Regions from separate parts of the Neorhizobium sp. 05N33 genome, predicted to be linked through region 3. Evidence: riboswitches for the same ligand, from Rfam matches in the RefSeq annotation. Region 3 holds a riboswitch; each other region holds the start of a gene.

The links. A riboswitch is a leader RNA that binds a small molecule or an ion and turns the genes downstream of it on or off. The one in region 3 is predicted to bind cobalamin.
Region 1: linked by a shared signal. The riboswitch ahead of bluB (5,6-dimethylbenzimidazole synthase) and the one ahead of AC1DLT_RS01710 (ABC transporter substrate-binding protein) in region 3 are both predicted to bind cobalamin.
Region 2: linked by a shared signal. The riboswitch ahead of AC1DLT_RS28650 (CbtB domain-containing protein) and the one ahead of AC1DLT_RS01710 (ABC transporter substrate-binding protein) in region 3 are both predicted to bind cobalamin.

The regions. Positions count from the first base shown of each region.
Region 1 covers NZ_JBFTNK010000006.1:66,380-73,980, forward strand. The annotation lists gene AC1DLT_RS16970 (NAD+ synthase) at 1-1,607, shown strand, start outside; gene AC1DLT_RS16975 (TolB family protein) at 1,617-2,453, shown strand; cobalamin riboswitch at 2,481-2,669, shown strand; gene bluB (5,6-dimethylbenzimidazole synthase) at 2,764-3,450, shown strand; gene AC1DLT_RS16985 (hypothetical protein) at 3,451-4,152, opposite strand; gene AC1DLT_RS16990 (NADP-dependent malic enzyme) at 4,297-6,603, opposite strand; gene AC1DLT_RS16995 (ABC transporter substrate-binding protein) at 6,782-7,601, opposite strand, start outside.
Region 2 covers NZ_JBFTNK010000021.1:35,623-43,223, forward strand. The annotation lists gene AC1DLT_RS28635 (cobyric acid synthase) at 1-1,199, opposite strand, end outside; gene cobO (cob(I)yrinic acid a,c-diamide adenosyltransferase) at 1,202-1,816, opposite strand; gene AC1DLT_RS28645 (CbtA family protein) at 1,813-2,574, opposite strand; gene AC1DLT_RS28650 (CbtB domain-containing protein) at 2,588-2,764, opposite strand; cobalamin riboswitch at 2,802-3,030, opposite strand; cobalamin riboswitch at 3,090-3,329, shown strand; gene AC1DLT_RS28655 (DUF1636 family protein) at 3,437-3,847, shown strand; gene cobW (cobalamin biosynthesis protein CobW) at 3,844-4,881, shown strand; gene cobN (cobaltochelatase subunit CobN) at 4,900-7,601, shown strand, end outside.
Region 3 covers NZ_JBFTNK010000001.1:349,522-357,122, reverse strand. The annotation lists gene AC1DLT_RS01720 (ABC transporter permease) at 1-79, opposite strand, end outside; gene AC1DLT_RS01715 (ABC transporter permease) at 30-944, opposite strand; gene AC1DLT_RS01710 (ABC transporter substrate-binding protein) at 951-3,245, opposite strand; cobalamin riboswitch at 3,354-3,548, opposite strand; partial or broken gene AC1DLT_RS01705 (CobW C-terminal domain-containing protein) at 3,591-4,072, opposite strand; partial or broken gene AC1DLT_RS01700 (SDR family oxidoreductase) at 4,044-4,984, shown strand; gene AC1DLT_RS01695 (trehalase-like domain-containing protein) at 4,993-5,310, shown strand; gene AC1DLT_RS01690 (glycoside hydrolase family 15 protein) at 5,334-5,672, shown strand; gene AC1DLT_RS01685 (cupin domain-containing protein) at 6,173-6,634, opposite strand; gene AC1DLT_RS01680 (winged helix-turn-helix domain-containing tetratricopeptide repeat protein) at 6,745-7,601, shown strand, end outside.

The DNA.
Region 1 (7,601 bases), on a different contig from region 3:
TTGCCGGCAATCTGGCGCTGGCCCGAGAAGCCAGAAGGGATGCCGCCCGTGAAGAGGCGGATCTCATCCTCTTCACTGAGCTCTTCCTGTCCGGTTATCCGCCGGAAGACCTCGTCCTGAAACCGGCTTTCCTCAACGCCTGCCTGAAGGCGGTGGAGGAGCTTGCGGCCGATACGGCAGACGGCGGCCCCGGCGTCATCATCGGCTTCCCGCGTCAGGGCAAGGAGGGCCGGCACAATTCGATCGCCGTGCTCGACGGCGGCAAGGTGATCGCCGTGCGCGACAAGATCGACCTGCCGAATTACGGCGAGTTTGACGAAAAGCGGGTCTTCATCGCCGGCGAGATGCCGGGGCCCGTCAATTTCCGCGGCGTGCGACTCGGCATTCCGATCTGCGAGGATATCTGGGGCGATCTCGGCGTCTGCGAGACGCTCTCGGAAAGCGGGGCGGAAATCCTGCTCGTGCCGAACGGTTCGCCCTATTTTCGCGGCAAGGTGGATATTCGCCATCAGGTCGTTCTGAAGCAGGTGATCGAGACCGGCCTGCCGATGATCTACGCGGCCCAGCTCGGCGGTCAGGACGAACTGGTCTTCGACGGCGCAAGCTTCGCCTTCAACACCGACAAGTCGCTCGCCTTCCAGATGAGCCAGTTCGAGCCGGCCGTCGCCGTCACCGAATGGAAACGGATTGGCGAGACCTGGCACTGCGCCCGCGGACCGATGGCGCGCATTCCGGAAAAGGAGGAGGCGGATTACCGCGCCTGCCTTCTGGGGTTCCGCGACTACGTCAACAAGAACGGCTTCAAGTCGGTCGTTCTCGGCCTGTCCGGCGGCATCGACAGTGCCATCTGCGCGGCGATCGCTGTCGATGCGCTGGGCGAGGAGAGGGTGCGCACGGTGATGCTGCCCTATCGCTACACCTCCGAGGATTCGCTGAAGGACGCAGCCGATTGCGCCAGGGCGCTCGGCTGCCGGTACGACATCGTGCAGATCGCCGAGCCGGTGGACGGTTTTTCGTCAGCGCTGGCCGAGCTGTTCGAAGGAACCGACGAGGGGATTACCGAAGAGAACCTCCAGAGCCGCGCCCGCGGCACGATCCTGATGGCGATCTCCAACAAGTTCGGCTCGATGGTGGTGACGACCGGCAACAAGTCGGAAATGTCGGTCGGCTACGCGACGCTCTACGGCGACATGAACGGCGGCTTCAATCCGATCAAGGACCTCTACAAGATGCAGGTCTACGCGCTGGCCGCCTGGCGCAACGAACACCTGCCGCCGACGGCTCTTGGCCCAAGCGGCGAGGTGATCCCGAAGAACATCATCTCCAAGGCCCCGTCCGCGGAACTCAGACCCAACCAGACCGACCAGGATTCGCTGCCGCCCTATCCGGTGCTCGACGACATTCTCGAATGCCTCGTCGAGCTGGAAATGGGCACCGAGGAGATCGTCGCCCGCGGCCACGACATCGCGACTGTTCACCGGATCGAACACCTGCTCTATCTCGCCGAATACAAGCGGCGCCAATCGGCGCCGGGCGTCAAGATCACCAAGAAGAATTTTGGCCGCGACCGGCGTTATCCGATCACCAACCGTTTCCGCGATCGATAGGAGAGGATCATGGCCTCGCGCAGCTCGGTCGAGATCTTTAATATCCGGACGAGGGTGATGCGAGTGGTCTGGCAGACGGAAGCCCTCTTCGAAGCGCCCAACTGGTCGCCGGACGGGCGTTACCTGATGCTCAACAGCGAGGGCCTGATCTATCGTCTGTCACCGGAGGGTGGTGACGGGCCTGAACCGGTCGATACCGGCTTTGCCCGCCAATGCAACAACGACCACGGCATTTCGCCGGACGGTTCGCTGATCGCCATTTCCGACAAGGTAGAGTTAGGCAAGTCGGCGATCTATGTCCTTTCCGCCGGTGGCGGCGTGCCGCGGCTGGTAACCCGGAACCTGCCGTCCTACTGGCATGGCTGGTCGCCGGACGGAAAAAACTTCGCCTATTGCGGCATCCGCGGCGACGAGTTCGACATCTATACCATCGGCATCGAAGGTGGCGCAGAGACGCGGCTGACATTCGGCGAGGGCCGCAATGACGGGCCGGACTATTCGCCGGATGGAAAATGGATCTATTTCAATTCCAGTCGCACCGGGCTGATGCAGATCTGGCGCGTCCCGGCCGCAGGCGGCGCGGCCGAGCGGATCACCGACGGCGGTTACGGCGACTGGTTTCCGCATCCGTCACCGAAGGGTGACAAGATCGTTTTTGTCTCCTACGACGCCGATGTCTTCGACCATCCGCGCGATCTTGACGTCCGCGTCAGGCTGATGGACATGGACGGCGGCAATGTCGAAACGGTGTTCGAGCTCTTCGGCGGGCAAGGCACGATGAATTCGCCGAACTGGTCGCCTGATGGCGATGAGTTTGCCTATGTGCGCTATTTCCCTGTCGCATGAACGCCTTGCGCCGGGGATAGCGTAAGGGCATAAACGATCCTGTCAGGTGCCGGCGACAAGCCGGAGAATCGGGAATCCGGGGTGGAACCGGAACGTGCCCAACGCTGTGAGGTGGACGCTCGGCCGCAATATATGAAAGCCACTGGGAAACCGGGAAGGCGGCGGTGCAGGCGGATGAAACCAAGTCAGAAGACCGGCCTGACGAGATAGACCAGCCCGCGCGGACGGCGGAAAGGTTTCGGACCTCTTTTTGCCCAAAGGCTTCGTGCCGGGAAGGCAAGGGAGCGACGGCATTGTTGGGGACTTAACGATGCAGACTGATCCTTTCGCGCATGCCTTGCTGCCTGCAGGCGAGTTTTCCAAGGTCGAACGCGCCGCTGTCTACCGGGCGATCGAGACACGCCGCGACGTGCGCGACCAGTTCCTGCCCGATCCGCTGCCGGACGACCTGGTGATGCGGCTGCTTGGCGCCGCGCATTCGGCACCCTCGGTCGGCTTCATGCAGCCATGGAATTTCATCCTCATCCGCGATCAGGCGGTACGCGAGGCCGCGCGGGCCGCCTTTTCGCGCGCCAATGACGAGGCCGTGGAGATGTTTGCCGAGGAAAGCCGCGACCTCTACCGCAGCCTCAAGCTCGAAGGCATTGTCAAGGCGCCGCTGTCGATCTGCGTTACCTGCGATCCGGACCGCGCCGGTCCGGTCGTGCTCGGCCGCACTCACAATCCGCGCATGGATGCCTATTCGACCGTCTGCGCCGTGCAGAACCTCTGGCTCGCGGCAAGGGCCGAGGGCGTCGGTGTTGGCTGGGTCAGCATTTTCCGCGACGAGGACGTGCGCGGGCTGCTCGGTATTCCCGACCGTGTCGAGATCGTCGCCTGGCTCTGCCTCGGTTATGTCGATCGGCTCTACGGCGAACCCGAACTGGCGCTCAAGGGCTGGCGCCAGCGCTTGGGCCTGGACGCGCTGATCTTTCAGGACCGATGGGACAGCCGCTGATTATTGCTGCGGCTGTGGTCCTGCCGATTTCGGATTGGTGAGATCAATACCCGCTTCGGGCAGGAAGGTCGGCCCGACGGTGCGCACCTTTTTGCTGGGGTCGTATGGCCGCTCCGGCGGCGGCGTGAGCACTGGCGGCGGGACCGCGGTCGCCTGCGGCTTTTGCGGCGGGTGGGTGCGCAGGTTGGTAATTCCGGAATAAGGCTCCTCTTGCCTGGGAAGTTCGATGCCCGGCACCTTTCGCTTGTCGTCGACTACAGGCGGCAGCGGCTCGAAAGAAGGGATGCAGCGCTGTTCGCGAATGGCGGCGAGAATGGCATTGCGCTCTTCCGAGGGCAGGATTATCTGCCGCGAACCGTTGCGCTCAGCCGTCAGCGTGTCGCGGCTCTGCTCCATTCTTCCCAGCGCATCTCGCATCTGGCCGCAGACTTCGGCATTGGGGCCGCCGAGGACCACGACGCTGCCGTTGCCGCAGCCGGCGCGGCGCATGTCGACCCGCAGTTCACGGATATCGGCATTATATTCGCCGAGCTGCTGGGCATAGCTGCGCGCCGCCGACGTATTGCCGATGATCTCCGGGCTGTTTCCAAGTTTCCGGTAAAGCGCTGCGCAAACGGCAGGGTCTCCCGCCAGCGCTGCGGCAGGCAAAAACAAGAGCGGTATGGTCAGCAGGCCGCGAAGCGGTATCGGCAATTCCGGCATCCTCTCCTTTACTGGAAGATGACATCATGGAACGTGCCGGTTGATAATCTCATAAAGCCGAGACCACCGCATGGCGAAATCTATCCAAGGGCCGGTTGAGCCCCGGGCGGGGCTCAAGACATCGCATCGAGAGAGTTATTCAACTCAGGATTGAAATTGCAGATTGGGCTGCGATGCCTCCACGACGGCGAGTGCCGCCATGTTCACCACGCCGCGCGACGTGACCGAGGATGACAGGATATGCGCCGGCTGGGCCGCCCCGAGAAGAATGGGGCCGACATGCAGAGCATCCGTGAGGTTGCGGACGAGACCGAGCGAGATATTTGCCGCATCGAGATTCGGGAAAACCAGCAGGTTGGCTTCGCCGGTCAGCGAACTGTCCGGCATGGCCCGCTTGCGCAGCGTTTCCGACAGGGCAGAACCACCCTGCATTTCGCCGTCCACTTCCAGCTCCGGCGCCCGCTGGCGTACCAGCTTCAGGGCGGCCCGCATCTTCTGCGCACTTTCGGAATCGCGCGAACCGAAATTCGAGTGGCAGATCAGCGCTGCCTTCGGGGTGATGCCGAACCGGTGGATTTCCTCTGCCGCCAGAATGGTGATCTCGGCAATTTCCTGCGCGGATGGGTTGTAGTTGACGAACGTGTCGGTGAAGAACATCGCGCCTCGCTGGGAAATCACCAGGCTGAGGCCCGAGAACGCGCAGACGCCCGGACGCTTGCCGATGATCTGGTTCACGTCGCTGAGGTGCTTGTCATAACGGCCCTCGACGCCGCAGATCAGCGCATCCGCATCGCCGCGCTTGACCGCCAGCGCACCGATCACCGTATTGTTGGTGCGCACGATGGTGCGTGCCGCTTCCGGATTGATGCCTTCGCGGCCGACCAGCGCAAAATATTCGTCGACATAGTCGCGGTAGCGCGGATCGTCTTCCGGGTTGACCACGGCGAAATCGACATTCGGGCGGATTCGGATGCCGAAACGGGCAAGCCGCGCCTCGATGACGGAAGGACGGCCGATCAGGATCGGCGTCGCGGTCTTTTCCTCGAGCAGAACCTGGGCTGCGCGCAGCACGCGCTCGTCCTCGCCTTCCGAAAAGATCACCCGGTTCTTTTCCGAAACCTTGGCTGCGCTGAAGATCGGTTTCATCACGAAACCGGAGCGCCAGACGAAGCGGTTCAGCTGATCCAGATAGGCCTCGAAATCATGGATAGGCCGCGATGCGACGCCGGTCTCGGCGGCAGCCTTGGCAACCGCCGGCGCAATGCGCAGGATGAGGCGCGGATCGAAGGGCGAGGGGATCAGATAGTCTGCGCCAAAAATCGGCGACTCGCCGGAATAGGCGCGCGCCGCGACGTCGGAGACTTCCTCGCGGGCAAGCGCTGCGATCGCCTTGACCGCCGCCATCTTCATTTCCTCGTTGATCGTCCGGGCGCCGCAATCAAGCGCGCCGCGGAAGATATAGGGGAAGCACAGGACGTTGTTGACCTGGTTCGGGAAGTCCGACCGGCCAGTGCAGATCATCGCGTCGGGACGGGCGGCGCGGGCAAGCTCGGGCATGATTTCCGGCGTCGGATTGGCCAGCGCCATGATCAGCGGCTTGTCGGCCATCTGCTCCAGGAGTTCCGGCTTCAGCACGCCGGCGGCGGACAGGCCGAGAAACACGTCGGCGCCGCCGATGCTGTCGGCAAGCACGCGCTTGTCGGACTTCTGGGTGTAGATTTCCTTCCACTCGTCCATCAGCGTATTGCGGCCGTCATAGACGAGGCCTTCGATGTCGTGGACCCAGATATTCTCCTTCTTCGCGCCGAGCGAAACGAGGAGGTGCAGGCAGGCGAGTGCCGCAGCACCCGCGCCCGAGGTGACGATTTTCACGTCGGCGATGTTCTTGCCGGCGAGCTCAAGCCCGTTGAGGACCGCGGCAGCGACGATGATCGCGGTGCCGTGCTGGTCGTCGTGGAAGACCGGGATGTTCATCTTTTCGCGCAGCCGGCGTTCGACTTCGAAACATTCCGGAGACTTGATGTCTTCGAGGTTGATACCGCCGAAGGTCGGCTCGAGCGCCGAAACGGTCGAGACCATCGCCTCGATACCGGGCGCGTCGATCTCGATGTCGAACACGTCGATCCCGGCGAATTTCTTGAAGAGGACGGCCTTGCCCTCCATCACCGGCTTTGAAGCCAGCGGGCCGATATTGCCAAGCCCAAGCACGGCCGAGCCGTTGGAGACGACGGCGACGAGGTTGGCGCGGGCGGTATAGTCCGCGGCCAAATCCGGGTTGTCGCGGATCGCCAGACATGGGGCTGCAACGCCCGGAGAATAGGCAAGCGCCAGGTCGCGCTGGTTGCCGAGCGGCTTGGTCGCCTGGATCTCCAGCTTGCCGGGCCGCGGATAGCGGTGGAAGAACAGCGCCTGCTCGTCGAGATCGGCATTGGCTGGGGAAGTTACGGGCATATTCGATGTCATTGCGACCTCGGCGTCTTTCTCGGGAATGGGTCCCTCAATACAACAAATCGAACGGGGGTCCATCCCAGATATTTGCCTCGCCGAATAAAACAAAGCCCGGAGAGGCGCTTGGCCTCTCCGGGCTTTTCGTCGTCTGGGTCAAGGCTCTTATGTCACGCTCTTCGTATCAGCCGCCGCTTTTCGACAGCATGGTCCGCATTTCGGCGCCGAAGGTCTTCAGAGCCTGTACTTCCGGCGTCTTGCCGAGCACGATCGCTTCCCAGACCGACGGTTCCTTGGCGCGGATTGCCGGCATTGCCGGCGGGCGCGAGCGCACAAAGGCCACGTCGAGCTGCTTGATGGCAACCGAATAACCGGGCTCTTCAGCAATCGCTTTCTTGGCGATGTCGACGTCGGCGGTCTTCTTCATGATCGGCAGGTAGCCGGTCTCCACGAAGGTGATCGCGTTGATTTCCGGGCGCGAGATGAATTTCAGGAACGCCCAGGCGCCCTTGCGATGGGCTTCGTCGGAGGCCGAATTGATGCCGATCGTCGCACCGCCGATCGGGGCAGCGCATTTGACGCCGCAAGGCAGCGGGGCAACGCCGAGATCGAATTTCACGGCACCGCGCAGTGCGCCGAAGCCGCCGGTCGAGTCGAAATTGATCGCAGCCTGGCCACTGGTGAAATATTGGCTGGCAAGGCTTTCGTTGATCGCCGCTGCTTCCGGCGAAACCTTGTCCTTGCGGATCAGATCGGCCATGTAGGTATAGGCGCCGATCGAGGCATCGCTATCCATCAGCACGGAATTGTCCTTGGGGCTGACCCATTCGCCGCCGGCCTGTGCAACGAAGGCCCAGCGCACGAACTGGCCGAACCCGATGACACCCCACTGCTTGACGTCATTGCCCTGGCGAACCGTGAGCTTAGCGGACATCTGGCGCAGTTCGTCCCAGGTCTTCGGCGGTGTATTCGGGTCAAGACCCGCAGCGCGGAAAGCGTCCCTG
Region 2 (7,601 bases), on a different contig from region 3:
ATATGCATCTCATAGCCGGACACAGAAATTCCGTCGAAGCTTTCGCCCGAGACGGCCTCCAGCCGTTTATCGCCGGAAAGAACGGTCTCGACATCCAGCAAACCCAGCCCTTCGATCGAACCGGGCGGCCCTTCCGTCCCTTCCGGATCGGAAATCGTCTGGCCAAGCATCTGATACCCGCCGCAGAGGCCGAGCACGCGACCGCCGCGGCGGACATGGGCGGCGATATCGACGTCGAAACCGGCCGCCTTCAGCGCCCGCAGATCGGATATCGTCGCCTTCGAGCCGACCAGCAGCACGAGATCGCAATCGCCGGGAATGGCCTGCCCCGGCCGGACCCGGATGAGATCGACATCCGGCTCCGCTTCCAGCGGATCGAGATCGTCGAAATTGGAGATATGCGGCAGGATCGGCACCGCGATCCTGATCTTCGCACCCGCCTTCCGCACCGATGGCGCATTGAGGCCCAGCGCATCTTCGGCCGGCAGCCGGGCTGCATCGGCAAAATGCGGCAGCAGCCCGACCGACTGCCAGCCGGTGAGCTCCCCGATCATCCGCATGCCGTCGGCGAACAGGGCCGGATCGCCCCGAAACCGATTGACGATAAAACCCCGGATCATTGCCGCATCCTCGGGATCGAGCACCAGCCTGGTGCCGGCAAGGCTGGCGATCACCCCGCCGCGGTCGATATCGCCGATCAGCACCACCGGCGCGTCGGCGGCCCGGGCAAACCCCATATTGGCGATGTCGTTGTGGCGAAGATTGATTTCCGAAGCGCTGCCGGCGCCTTCGACCAGGACGAGATCGGCCTGGTTGCGGAGGATGTCGAAGCTTTCCAGAACCCGCGGCATCAGTGTCCGCTTGAGCATCTGATACTCGGCGGCCTTGGCATTGCCTTCGACCCTGCCTTGCACCACCACCTGCGCACCGACCTCGCTCTGCGGTTTCAGGAGCACCGGGTTCATGTGGACGCTGAGCGGCGCGCCGGCGGCACGCGCCTGCAGCGCCTGCGCCCGGCCGATTTCGCCGCCATCCGCGGTGACCGCAGCATTGTTCGACATGTTCTGCGGCTTGAACGGCATGATCTTCAGGCCGCGCAGCGTAAAGGCGCGGGCAAGGCCGGCCACCACCAGCGACTTGCCCACATCCGAGCCCGTTCCCTGAAACATCAGCGCCCGAGCTGGCTTGGACCCAACCATGGCTAAAACTCTATGCCGGCCTGGGCCTTCACGCCCGCCTTGAAGTGATGCTTGACCAGCGACATCTCGGTCACCATGTCGGCGGCCTCGATCAGCGCCGGCTTGGCGTTGCGGCCGGTGACGACCACATGCAGATCCGGCCGCCGTGCCTGTAGCGCGGCGACGATCTTGTCGAGATCGAGGTAATCATAGCGAAGCGCGATGTTGAGTTCGTCGAGGATGACGAGCCCGATCGTCTCGTCCGCCATCAGCTCGAGTGCCTTTTCCCAAGCCTTTTCCGCCGCGGCGACATCCCGCTTCAGGTCCTGGGTCTCCCAGGTGAAACCTTCGCCCATCGTGTGCCAGACGACGCGGTCACCGAAGACGGCAAGCGCCGGCTGCTCCCCGGTCGACCAGGCGCCCTTGATGAACTGCACGACGCCGACCCGGCGGTTGTTGCCGAGCATGCGCAGCGCCAGGCCGAAGGCGGCGGTGGATTTGCCCTTGCCGGGCCCGGTATGGACGATGAGAAGACCCTTTTCCTGGGTCTTCTCGGCGACTTCCGCATCTTGAACCGCCTTGCGGTTCGCCATCTTGGCGCGGTGACGCTCGACGGACGCCTCGTCGATCTCCTTCACCGGGAAACGAGCTTCGCCGGAGATCCGGCAGAAGCTTCCTCGCCAGCGCGGAACTTTTCGCGGACCACACCGGCCAGCGCACCGAGCACCGCCCAGAACACCAGGTTGGTGGCATAGACGGCGTTGACGAAGCGGGCATAAAGATCCATCGGCACGGCCGTTTCATGGCTTGGCGGCAGCGGCGCGCCAACCAGATGCGGCGCGATCAGAAGTATGATCGCAAGCGCTGCGAACGCGGCCGAACGGGTATAGGCAAGCAGGCCGAGGCCCACTGCCGTGCAGACCGCTGTCGAGACCCACCAGATCTGGCGCGGCCCGAGTTCCGCGGCCGGCATTCCGGGCAGTTCCGGCGGCAGGCCAAGGCCGGGCGCAAGGATGACGGCGAGGAAACCGGCAATGCCGAACATCAGGCCGCCGCGCCAGCCCTTGAAGCCGCCGAACGCTTCCGAGGCGGCGATGAGGACAAGGGCAAAACCGATAGCCGACAGCATGTCCGCGGCGAGTGTATAGATGAAACGCTCGAAGCCATCGGCGGGAGCCCAGGCTTCCTCGCCGTGGTGATGCTCGGCGGCGGATGCCGCAGCACCTGCGGCAGGTGCTGCGTCATGGCTGTGGCCTGCCTCGGGCGCGGCATTTTCGAACACTTCCGCCTGCAGGATCAGCGGCACGGTGGAGAAGCTCTGCATCACGGTAAGCAGCAATCCGGACAAAAGCCCGGCGATCACCGCCGTGAAGACGATGTTGCGAAACAACGACATTTGGGAGAACTCCTCAGTGGCAGGGGAAGGCGAGCGAGTGGCGCGTGTCATGCGCGGCATTGTGGACGACTTCCAGATGCGAGAAGCCGACAAAGCCAACGATGAACAGGCCGAGCAGGGCCGTCATGCTGAGGGGAATGATCTTCGAAGCGGAAATGGTGACTGCAGCTGCAGCAGAATTCAGTACCATGGTCTCGTCCTTTCGCCCTCCACCCGAGGGCCGTTCACGTTCTTTGCCGCCTCTGGCAGGTCTCCTGGCTCGCGGATCGGACGCCTTCTCCCGCCTTCCCAGGATACCGTTGGCCGGATTTCCCAGTGGCTTGACGGCCGGACGGCCGTTTTGGTCGAAGACTTTCCGCTTACAGTTGCGGGGGCAGCCGCGGGTTGGACGGCGGAATTCCGTCGTACCGCATTCCCTCTAAAACCCTTTCGGGCACCATAGGCTCGGTCACTATAGACGAATTCGGCGTGACGGCAATCGCCTTTGCGACGCATTGACATGGGCCTGCGACCGGGCTTACTTGAAAGGAGATGGTCCCTTTCCGGCAACGGGGAGGGCTAAGAGAGAATGCGGTGCGATCCCTTTTTCAGGATCAATGCCGCGGCTGCCCCCGCAACTGTAGGCGGCGAGCCATTGCCTAAAACGGCCATTTGGCCGTCAAGCCACTGGGAAATCCGGCCAACGGTATCCTGGGAAGGCAGGCAAATGGCGACGACCCGCGAGCCAGGAGACCTGCCGTCCGATTAATTTTGCTTCACCGGGCGGGGTGCTCCGGAGGAAGTGTCTCGATCACCGCAGAGGGATTTCGACCTTCTGCTCCGCGCCCCGATTTTTCGACCCCGGCGGGAACGCGGCTGACCGATGAGTGACCACCGACCAGATGATCCGGCAACCGCCGGCCCGGCAGATGTGACGATTTTCGTCTGCACCAATTGCCGCGATGCGTCCGACGGCGAAATCCGACCGGGCGTCGCGCTGATCGCGGCGCTGCGCGAGGCAGCAAACGGCAAGCCGCTCGCGGTCAAGCCGGTCACCTGCCTTGCCAATTGCGAAAAAAGCCCGAGCGCCGCCTTCAACCACAAGAGCGGCTGGTCCTATGTCTTCGGCCACCTGTCGCTCGACAATGTCGAGGACATCGTCACCGGCGCGATGATGCTGGCCGAGGACGAGCGCGGTTTCCTTCCCCTTCGCGGCCGCCCGACCTGCCTGCGCGGCAAGGGCATGACGGCCCGTATTCCACCCTTTCATCACCATGAGGACATGCCATCATGAGCGTTTCGTTCGACCGCGTTCCCTGCACCGTCGTTACCGGGTTTCTGGGAGCCGGCAAGACCACGCTGATCCGCAAGCTGATCGAAAACTTGAAAGGCAAGCGGCTGGCGATCATCGTCAACGAATTCGGCGATGTCGGCATCGACGGCGACGTGCTGAAGGGCTGCGGCGTCGAAAGCTGCCCGGAAGACAACATCATCGAGCTTGCCAACGGCTGCATCTGCTGCACGGTCGCCGACGATTTTGTGCCGGCGATCGACCGTATCCTTGCCATCGAACCCCGCGTCGACCACATCCTCATCGAGACGTCCGGCCTCGCGTTGCCAAAGCCGCTCGTCCAGGCGTTCCAGTGGCCTGACGTTAAAGCCCGAGTGACGGTCGACGCGGTGATTGCCGTGGTCGACGGACTGGCGCTTGCCGAAGGCCGCGTTGCCGACGATCACGAGGCGCTGGAAGCGCAGCGCGACGCGGACGGTTCGATCGACCATGACGATCCAGTCGAGGAAGTGTTCGAGGACCAGGTGGCCTGTGCCGACATGATCGTGCTCACCAAGAGCGACCTCCTGGATGCCGCCGGCCTCGCGACCGCCAGGGATCGCGTGTCCGCCCATCTGCCGCGTGCCGTGAAAATCGTCGCGGCCGCCAATGGCGCCATCGATCCGGCCGTACTGATTGGCCTCGGCCTCGCCGTCGAAGACGATATCGAAAACCGCAAGACCCACCATGACGACGAACTCGACCACGATCACGACGATTTCGACAGCTTCGTCGTCGATCTGGCCGCAGTCACCGATGCCGAACAGCTCGCCGCCCGCATTTCTGCGACCGCGGAGGCAGAGAACGTGCTGCGCATAAAAGGCTTCGTGGAAGTCGCGAACAAGCCGATGCGCCTGCAGGTTCAGGCGGTAGGATCGCGCGTGAGCCATTATTTCGACCGCGCCTGGGCGCCGGGCGAAGCGCGAGCAAGCCGCCTCGTCGTGATCGGCGAAAAGGGCATCGACCGCGCGGCGATCGAAAGGATGCTGGCCGCATAAGTAGGCCCCGAGGGAAGGATGCACATACTCGCCACCACATCGTCGTCGCTTGACGACCTCATCGAACCGGTCGACCTTAATCAGCCGCCGGCCGACGTGGTGGTGCTATCCTTTTCCGGCAGCGACCTGAACGGCGTTGTGGCCGTCTGGGGTCCGGATTTAACAAGCCTCCGCCTCACCAACCTCTCCGACCTTCGCCATCCTATGTCGGTCGATCTCTGGATCGAGAAGACGGCTACCCATGCCAAGGTCATCCTCGTCCGTATTCTCGGCGGATACGACCGCTGGGCTTATGGCGTGGAAGAACTTTCGCGCATGGCGAAGCGGAAAAAGATCGCGCTGGCGCTGCTGCCCGGCGAATGCAGCATCCGCGACGAACGACTGATCGCGGCCTCGACCGTTTCGGAAGACCGGATCGCCGGCATCCTGAGCTGCTTCCGCGAAGGCGGGCCGGCCAACATGCAGCTTCTGGCGAGGTTGCTGACGACGCTGGCCGAGGGCAAAACGGAACCGCTGCCGCAGGCAGCCCCGGTGCCGAAGGCTGGCTACTACGCGCCCGGAAAAGGCATCGTCGAGGCCAACGACCTGCTGGCCCGCTTTGTGCCGGATGCGCCGCGCTTGCCGATCCTGTTCTACCGCTCCATGCTGCTTGCGAATGACGCGGCGCCGATCGACGCACTGTTCGAGGCGCTGAAAAAGCGCGGTTTTGCACCGGTGCCAATCTTCGTCGGCGGACTGAAGGAGCCGGATGCACTGGCCTTCGTCGAACAGGCGGTCTCGGACCTGAAATCTGCGGCCATCCTTTCCACCACCGCCTTTGCCAGCGGCACTGATGGCAACGGTGAGACGGTCTTCGACCGCACCGGCGTGCCGGTCTTCCAGGTCGTCGTCGCCACGACCCGCCGCGATGGCTGGACGGAGAGCCGGCGCGGCCTCAACCCCGCCGACCTCGCCATGCACGTCGTCCTGCCGGAACTCGATGGACGCATTCTTGCCGGCGCGATCTCCTTCAAGGCAGGCGAAAGCTCCGCCAATCTCGTCAACCAGCCGGAACCGGACCGGGTCGAACAGGTCGTCGACCGTATCGCCGCCTTCCTGCGGATGAAGGCGGCACCGCGTGCCGAGCGAAAGATCGTTATCTTGATGCCGGACTATCCGAGCGCGCCCGGACGCACCGGTTATGCCGTCGGCCTGGACGTGCCACAGAGCGTGCTCGGGATGCTGCATGAATTATCGGTAGCCGGCTATGATATTTCGGATATCCCTGAGACTCCGCGTGATCTTCTCGATCGCCTGGGTGCCCAGTCCGCCGGCCACCCACGCGCCGCCTACGATCCCCTGCCCGTTGCAGAGGCGGCGTGGGGCGGGCCCGAAGCCGATGAAGACCTCAGGGACGGCACTTTCCGTTTCCGCGCCGCGAGCTTCGGCAACATCACCGTCGCGCTCGCGCCCGACCGCGGCCGCAATGCCGATCGCCGCGCCGACTATCACAGCCCGGACCTTCCCCCTCGCCACGCACTGATCGCCTTCGGCCAATGGATGCGCGAAACACTTGGCGCGCATGCGATCGTTCATGTCGGCGCGCACGGGACGCTCGAATGGTTGCCGGGCAAGACCGTGGCGCTGTCGAAGAACTGCTTCCCTGAGATCGTCACTGGCGGTCTGCCGGTCATCTATCCGTTCATTGTCTCCAATCCGGGCGAGGCGGCGGTCGCCAAACGGCGGATCGCCGCCGTCACCATCGGCCATCTGCCGCCGGTCCTGGCCGACGCCGGCCTTTCCGACGAACAGAAGAAGCTGGAACTGCTGGTCGACGAATATGCCCAGGCCGACGGGCTCGACCGCCGCCGCCGCGACCGGCTGGCCAGGCTGATCGTCGAGACCGCCCGCGACACCGGACTGGCCGGCGAGGCCGGCGTTTCGAACAGTGACGATCCGGATACGGCGCTCACCCGCATCGACGCCTTTCTCTGCGATCTCAAGGATTTTTCGATCAAGGACGGCCAGCACGTTTTCGGGCAAGTCGCGTCCGGCGATGACGACCTGCTGCGCATCCAAAGCGCCGAGACCGAACGACAGGCCTTGCTCGACGCACTCGACGGCAAGCACATCCGCCCAGGCCCATCCGGTGCCCCGGCCCGCGGCCGCCGCGACGTCATGCCGACCGGCCGCAACCTCTTCGCCAGCGATCCGCGCACCCTGCCGACGCCGACCGCCTTCGAACTCGGCAAACGCGCCGCGGATGAAATCCTGCGGCGTTATCTCCAGGATCACGGCGACTGGCCGAAAAGCCTCGTTTTCGATCTCTGGGGCAGCGCGTCCCTGCGCAGCGGCGGCGAGGAAGTGGCCCAGGTCCTGGCACTGATGGGGGCGAGACCCGTGCAGGATACGGCGACAGGCCGTGTCACTGGTATCGAAGTCCTGCCGCCGGCAGCGCTCGGCCGCCCGCGGGTCGACGTGACGCTTCGAATTTCCGGCCTGTTCCGCGACATGTTCCCCGCCCTGATCGCCCTGCTCGACGTCGCGATGCGCACCATCGCCAGCCGTGAGGAAGCGCAGGGCGACAATCCTCTCGCCGAAGAGGCACAAACGCTCGGGCACGTCCCCTCACGCATCTTCGGCTCGGCACCGGGCACCTACGGCTCCGGCATCGAGGAAAAGCTCGCCGACGGCACTTGGGGCGAACGCGAGGAGCTGGGCCGCATCTATCTCGATGCGAC
Region 3 (7,601 bases):
GGCAATATCGTACCATCAGGATCGGGCCATCAGGCGAGACGCGGATCGAGGAAGCGCATGGCGAGATATGCACCGCCATTCATCACGAGCATCCAGAGGGCGACGACCATGACATAGGCCTGCAGCACCATCTGGTCACGGGCGGCGATGCTCTGCACCAGGAACTGGCTGATGCCGGGCAGGCCGAACAGAATTTCCATCGTCGCCGTCGAGCCGATCACCCAGCCGGCTTCGGATCGCACGGCCGCCAGCAGCCCGTAAAGGGCGCTGCGATGGCCGTGCCGCCACAGCGCCTGCCGTTCCGACAACCCCTTGGCAAGCGCCGTTCGAAAATGCGGCTGCGCGGCGGTTTCCGTCAAGTCGCGGCGATAGACGCGGGCGAGGGCTGCAACGGAATGCAGGGCGATCAGCAGGATCGGCAGGACGACGGCCGTCCAGTCGTTGGCGAAGGGCCTCATCCATCGCAACTGCACGCCCAGCACCCAGAGCAGCACGAGCCCGAGCCAGAAGCCTGGCACGGCCTGAACGAAGACCGAGAGTATTCGACTGAAGCGATCGACCACTCCTTTCGGCCGAGCCGCCGCAAAAAACCCGAGCGGAATTGCGAGCACAATGGCGAGCCCCAGGCCGGCAAGACCCAGGGACAGCGAAACGGGCAGGCGCTCGAGGAATTCGCCAAGCACCGGTTCTCCCGTGCGGAAGGATCGCCCCCAGTCTCCCGTCAGAAAATTCAGGAGCCAGTGGACGTAGCGGAGCAGCAGGGGCTGATCGAGACCCCACTGTGTCCTGAGAGCCGCGACGGTTTCGTCCGTCGCCGGCAGGTTCCAGATGCGGATGGCGATCGCGACCGGATCGGCCGGCATCAGGGTGATCGCGGTGAAGGAGGCGAGTGAAGCCCCCAGCAGGCCCGTCAGGGATTGAACGCCGAACCGAACCGGGCTCATGCCGCCTTACTTCGCCTCGCCGATATCGGCGCGCAGCACGTGATAGTCGGATCCCCAGGGCTCGTAGTTCTTCAGCCGCTTCGACATGCCGACATACCAGACCGGCGAGACCAGGAAGGAGGCCGGCGCCTCGGAAAACAGCTTTGCCTGCGCGTCAAGTGCGATCGTCACGCGCTTGACCGGATCGCCTTCCGTGGCGAAGCGGTTGAGGATAGCGTCGAAGTCCGGTGAAGCGTATTTCGCATAGTTGAGCGAAGCGCCGCTTCTCAGCATCGAGTTCAGGAAGAAGGCGGCATCGCCGCTTGGCGCGGTATGCTGGGCCCAGAGCGCGATGTCAAAATCGCCGGCCGCGGCCACCTGCGAAATATTCTCGACTACCTGCGTGTCGATCGCCACGCCTATCTTCGCAAGTTCGACCTTGACGACTGGCAGCATGGTCACGAGATCGGGGCGTTGCGGATAGGTGATGGCGAGCAGGCGAAGCGGCTTGCCATCCTTTTCGCGGGCGCCGCTGTCACCCTTCTTCCAGCCGGCTTCATCGAGAAGCGCGCCGGCCCTGGCGAGATCGGTCGGGCGCAGGTCCTTGCCGGCGAACGGGAAATAGGCGGCATAGGCGCCTGTTGCAGGATCTCCACCGTTGATCGCCGCGGCCAGTTCCTTGCGGTCGAAGGCAAGATCCAGCGCCTGGCGGACCTTGACGTCGCCGAGCAACGGGCGGGTCGTGTTGAAGAAGGCGAGATACTGGTATCCGACCGGGAAAGACTTGATCGTCAGGTCCGGATTGGTCTTGAGGCGGGCAACAACCTCCGATGGCAGGCCGAAAGCGAGGTCCAGTTCGCCGGCTTCGAGCGCCAGCGTCATCGACTGCGCATCGCCGAACTTGCGGAAACTCACCGGCGAGCGCTTGTCGGCTCCGACGAAATGCGTGTTCGGCTCAAGCGTGATCGACGCATCCGTCTTGAAGGCTGCGATCCGGTAGGGACCGGTAAAAACGGCATTGCTGTCGCCGGCCGGCTTATAGGCGATCAGCGGCCATTCGGCGAAAAGCGCCTGGATATAGGGAACGGGCTTCTCCGTCCTCACCTTTAGAGTGAGATCGTCGGCGGGCTCGAAGGTCAGCTTGCCGCCGGTGGCAAGCGCCGCCTTGTTGTTGGCGAACGTGTTGTCGAAGCCGGCGGCGAGCGCCTTGGCAGTCACCGGCGTGCCGTCGGAGAACATCCCGCCGGGCTTCAGCGTGATCGTCCAGGTCAGGTCGTCGGTACGCTTCGCCTTGTCGGCGAGTTCCTGTACGAGCTTGCCGTCCCTGTCGACGGTGAAAAGGTTCTCGCCCACTCCATGGCTGACCAGCGCCCAGCCGTTCGAGCCCTTGGCCGGATCCGTGCCGCTGGTGATGTAGGTGGCGCCGACGCGAAGCGGTTCGGCCGCAAACGCGGTTGCGGCCGTGCTGACGGCCGCCGTAGCAAGCCAGGCCGCGGCCAGGCGCGACATGAGTCTGGATGACAATTCTCTCTCCTCAGTTCTGTTCGGACGATGTGCGCAGCCGCTGCTTGCGGCCGGTCGGGTGATAGGCGAAATCCTCGACGATCGCGTCGCGGAGCAGATGTTCGGTGATGATCCGGTCGACCGCGTCTTGGTGACGCCGCCGTAATAAGTGCCCTCGGGAAACACTTGCAGCACGGGCGCCAGATTGCAGGGTCCGAGACAGGTGGATTTCGCCGTCATCGTGCCGTCGCCGGTGACGCGCAGCTTCCGGCGTTCCTGCTGGTTACGCAGATGATTCCAGATCACCTCGGTGCCGGCCGAATTGCAGGCTCCGCCGGCGCAAACGAGGGCGCGCCGCTTCTGGGCGGGTACGAGCGAGCCTTCCTGGGCGACAGGTTTTGCGGTGGGAACATCAAGGCCTTCGGAGGTTTCCAGCAATTCGCCGATGAGCGGTGTCATCAAAGCGCTGGAAGAGACGTCTCTGGAAATCGAAAGCGCCGGCCAGGGCTGTTCGTCCGACGCCCTCCAGCGTTTCAGCGACTTGGTCAGCCAGATATGGAAACTCGGCTCCATCGGCAGGACGAGAGGGACGATGGTGAGGCTGTCGACATCCACGTCGAGCAGGGCGGAAAGCGCCTCGCGCAGGGATGGCGTGCCCTGCTCGGTGAAGGCAAAGCGAACCACGGTACCGGGCCGGGATTGCGCCACGAGACCGGCCAGCCGCCGCATTTCCAGATGGGGAGACGCAGCAAAGGCGGATTTCACGATCAGCAGGATCGCCCGCCTCGGCGCGCCGGATGGAATGTTGTTCTGGTCCACTGCCTCGATCTCAAAAACGCGAGGAGGCAGCAAAAATGACGGCACGCCAGGATCCGGAAATTACCGGAGGCCCAATGCACCTTCATTCCTGTGGCACACCCCGACCACGGAATTTCTCTCTGTCAGGCAGGTCTCCTGGCTCGCGGGTCAAAGCCTTTATCGCCCGTCTTCCCGGCATTTCTGCCAGTGACTTGATGGACGAACGGCTCACCGCTCACAGTTGCGGGACAGCTCCGGTATCACACCGGATTCCCTCTTAGCTTCCGCCCTTCGGCGGAAGAACCACGACGCGATGACCCTACACTGTCATGGTCGACTGTCAATCGACTGGTCTCAAGCTTTCGCTTATGTTGCCTGGCGATCCCAACTTGGGAATGGGTCCAGCAGGTTGTGCCAGAGTTGAGGTGTGAAGACCTCGCTGTCGATCAAGCAAAAGTCCAATTCCGCTCGAATTTTCGCCTCATCCACAGGGTCGGCGCCGATAAAGACAATTTCCTGGCGGCGATCGCCCCAGACCGGATCCAGATAGGGGGCCATCATTTTGAGGAAGCCCGGTTCCTGTGGCCATTGACCCTTGGGAACGGATGTCCACCAAAGGCCCATCTTGCTGGTGCGGACAAGGCTCCTGCCTGACTGATTTCGCCGACATAGTGAGGTCGCGTTGCAAGCCAAAAGAAACCTTTCGCACGGACCACGCCAGGCCACGGCTTATCGATGAACGCCTGAAGTAGCGCGGGATCGAAGGGCTTCTTTGCACGGTAAACAAAGGAGCGAATTCCGTACTCGTCCGTCTCCGGAATGTGGTCCTTGAAACCATGCAACTCCTTGCCCAGTCGAGCGATGGGATTTCTGTTAATCCGGAACGCGTGCAGGCATGCCAGGAACAAGCGTCCAGCTTCGACGTTACCCGATCGCAGCGCCAGCTGGCGCGGTCATTCATTTCCAGTGGAAATCACAGTGAACCTCGGCCTCACAAACAAACGCGTTCTCGTGACGGGAGGCAATTCCGGTCTGGGAGCCGCAATCTCGAAGGCCTTCGCCGCGGAAGGCGCCCGAGTTGCAGTCAACTATCTGGTCAACCCCGAACAAACCGAGATGCTCGTTGATGAGTTCACCGCCGCCGGAGGTCAAGCTCTCGGGCTGATGGCCGACATAAGCGACGCCAGTGCAGTCGATGCAATGTTCCGCGTCATGGACGATGCGTGGGGCGGGATTGATGTGATTGTGAACAACGCCGGCATTGACGGTCGCTTTTCGCTTGGGTGGCAAAGTGATGTCGAGGCGTGGTGCAAAATCATCGATGTCAACCTGAAGGGGACCTATTTTTGCGCGCATAAGCGCTCAAGCGCATGGTCGCGCAGAGGTCGGGCGTCGTGCTCAATACGACCAGTGTCCATGAGGTCATCGGCTGGACCGGCTACAGTGCTTACACGGCCAGCAAGGCGGGAATATCAATGATGTCAAAATCCCTGGCGCAGGAAGCGGCGCCGCATGGTGTGCGTGTGCTTTGCTTAGCGCCTGGGGCAATTCGCACGCCGATCAACAGGCCAGTCTGGGAGGATGCCGATGGATATCGAGATTTGCTGACGAAGATCCCGCTGCAGCGAATAGGTGAGCCAGAGAACGTCGCGGTTATGGCCATTCTGCTCGCGTCAGACGCCGCCAGCTACGTCGCCGGGACGACCGTCTTCGTCGATGGCGGCATGACTGACTACCCCTCCTTTGCGCATGGCGGGTGATCGCGGCCATGGTCAGGCGCATCGAGGATTATGGGCTGATCGGCAACATGCTGTCTGCAGCACTTGTGGGCAAGGATGGGTCAATCGATTGGCTATGCTTGCCCAGGTTTGACTCACCTGCTTGCTTTGCAGCGCTTCTCGGAACCCCCGAAAACGGCCGCTGGCAAATTACGCCGGTAGGGAAGGGAGCGAAAGTGAGCCGGCGCTACCTTCCTGACACTGCAATCCTTGAAACGCGGTTCGAGACGCCTACTGGTACTATTACACTTACGGATTTCATGCCGGTCGGGGAGCGGGATCGCTCGCTTGACGTGATCGCATTGTGACCGGTGTCTCCGGAACCGTCGAAATGGAAATGGAGCTGGTCCTGAGGTTCGAAAATGGTCAGGCGATCCCCTGGGTACGCCGTAAGGATTACGGGCTCAGCGCTGTCGCCGGCCCTCACGCCGTTGAACTGCATACCGATTTACCGCTTCTGGGCCGCAACATGCTCGACCTTCGAAACGACCTGGGCTTGCTGGCGGAGGAATATGACACGGTCGCTGGCCGGCTGCTCGGCAATTTCCCTCAGGCCCTCTCGCACATCGGTCTCATCAACACGGCGCACGATCTTGTCAGTGTTGGAGGCCCGGCGCAGCAACGCGCCCAGAAGACCGCGCCCAGCAAGCCACACAAGGTCTCTTCCTGAGTCGCTCTGGCAACTCGATTTGGCTCGGCCCGCCGGGGCAGCCTTCGTCAAGAGATCCTTATCACGAGGGCGCCGTGTCGGCTCTCTCTTGCCGACTGGGACGAGCTGCCTAAGCATAAGCGAGGCACCGCAGACGAGCGTCTTCACCGATTTAGGAGAAATTCCGAGAGCCCTCCCGTTTTCAGGAAGGTTCACTCCAGTGCCCATGAGCCGCCGCGACCCGGTCTCGGCTTCGGTAAGGTCAAAGATGTTCTGCAGTGCCGGGTTTGCACGTGGTATTTTCTTTCAGGATCGACAATATGGATAAGGACCCGCGCGTCCCCATCCACCGCATCCCGCGGCGAGGACGGTGTTGGGGCACGAGCGGAGTGACGACACAAGTGGGGCGGCGTGCGCACCTGACTATGCGCCGGCAATGCTACGGCGGTGTCGCCAGTGGCTTTTCCAGTGCACCCAGGGCCGCTCTCAACGATGGCCACTGGGGCGCCGCCTGATCGAGCCTACGTGGCTGTGGTAAGGGTTGAAAGCTGATCGGTGTCGAAACGGTTTCGCAGGCTGGCGAGCGCTTCTGGATCCGGGGCACCATCTGCGGCAAGTTGAGCAAGCTCTTGGAAATAATGCTCATGGCCGGGCGGTGAGACTGTCATCAGCACGCGAGCGGGTTTCAGGCTGACATTGGTGATGTTGTGTGGCACGCGTGGCGGAATAAAAATGTAAGTTCCGGGTGTCGCGCGAACCACTCTGTCGCCGATATGCCACTGACACTCGCCCTCAAGCAAGTAGAAGGTCTCCTCCTGAACCCGGTGAACGTGCAGGCCGGTAGCGAACCCTGGAGGAATCGTCCACTCAAACATGCTCGTGTGCTTGGTATCCTCGCCGGTGACGAGAAACAGCATGGGGTGACCACGCAATAGCACTCCGTTTTTCTCACCGGGCATCCGGATGACGGCGTTGTTGCTCATTTGTACCTCCATCGATTAGATGCCTGCTTCCAGAGACATCCTCTTCAGGATCGCCGGTTCATTTGAGAAAGTCGTGAACCCTTCCCCTAAAAATCTGCTAAAAATATTGAATGATAAGTGGGAGCGACATCTACCAGTTTGGCCCGTTCCGCCTCGACCCAGCGGCCGGCATTCTTTATCGAGGAGACGAGCCGACAATGCTTGGGAGTCGCGCCGTCGCACTGCTGCGCCGGCTGATCGAGAACGCAAGAGCACCCGTGTCAAAAGACGCGCTGATCGCGGCGGGTTGGGGCGGATTGGCGGTCGCCGATAATAACCTGAGTGTTCAAATTGCGGCCTTGCGACGGGTGCTTGCGGAAGCAAACGCCGAGCGGTGGATCGAGACGATCCCACGGCGTGGCTATCGGTATGTCGGACCTCGGGTTCTCAGAAGTGTTCACAATGCGCCGGGTATCGGCCGCGCCGCATCGATTCTATCGCTCCCGGAAAAACCTTCGGTCGCTGTTCTACCTTTCTCAAACCTGAGCGACGATCCAGAGCAAGAGTATTTTGCTGACGGAATGGTCGATGACATTATCGCCGGCCTCGCACGCATTAAGTGGCTGTTTGTAATCGCGCGCAACTCGACCTTCATTTACAAGGGATATGCGGTGGACGTGAAGCAGGTCGGCCGGGAACTTGGCGTGCGCTATGTCCTAGAAGGTAGCGTGCGACGGGTAGGCGGCAGTGTGCGGGTGATCGTGCAAATGATCGATGCATCGAACGGCGGACATGTGTGGGCCGAGCGCTATGACCGTAGCTACGAAGATATTTTTGCGCTTCAGGACGAGATCGCGCTGTCAACAGTGGGTGCGATCGCACCCAGCGTGCGAAAAGCAGAGATTGAACGCGTCAGGCGGAAACGTCCCGAAAGCCTTGATGCCTATGATCTTGTGCTCCAGGCCCAGCCTGACGTCGATTCAGGCAT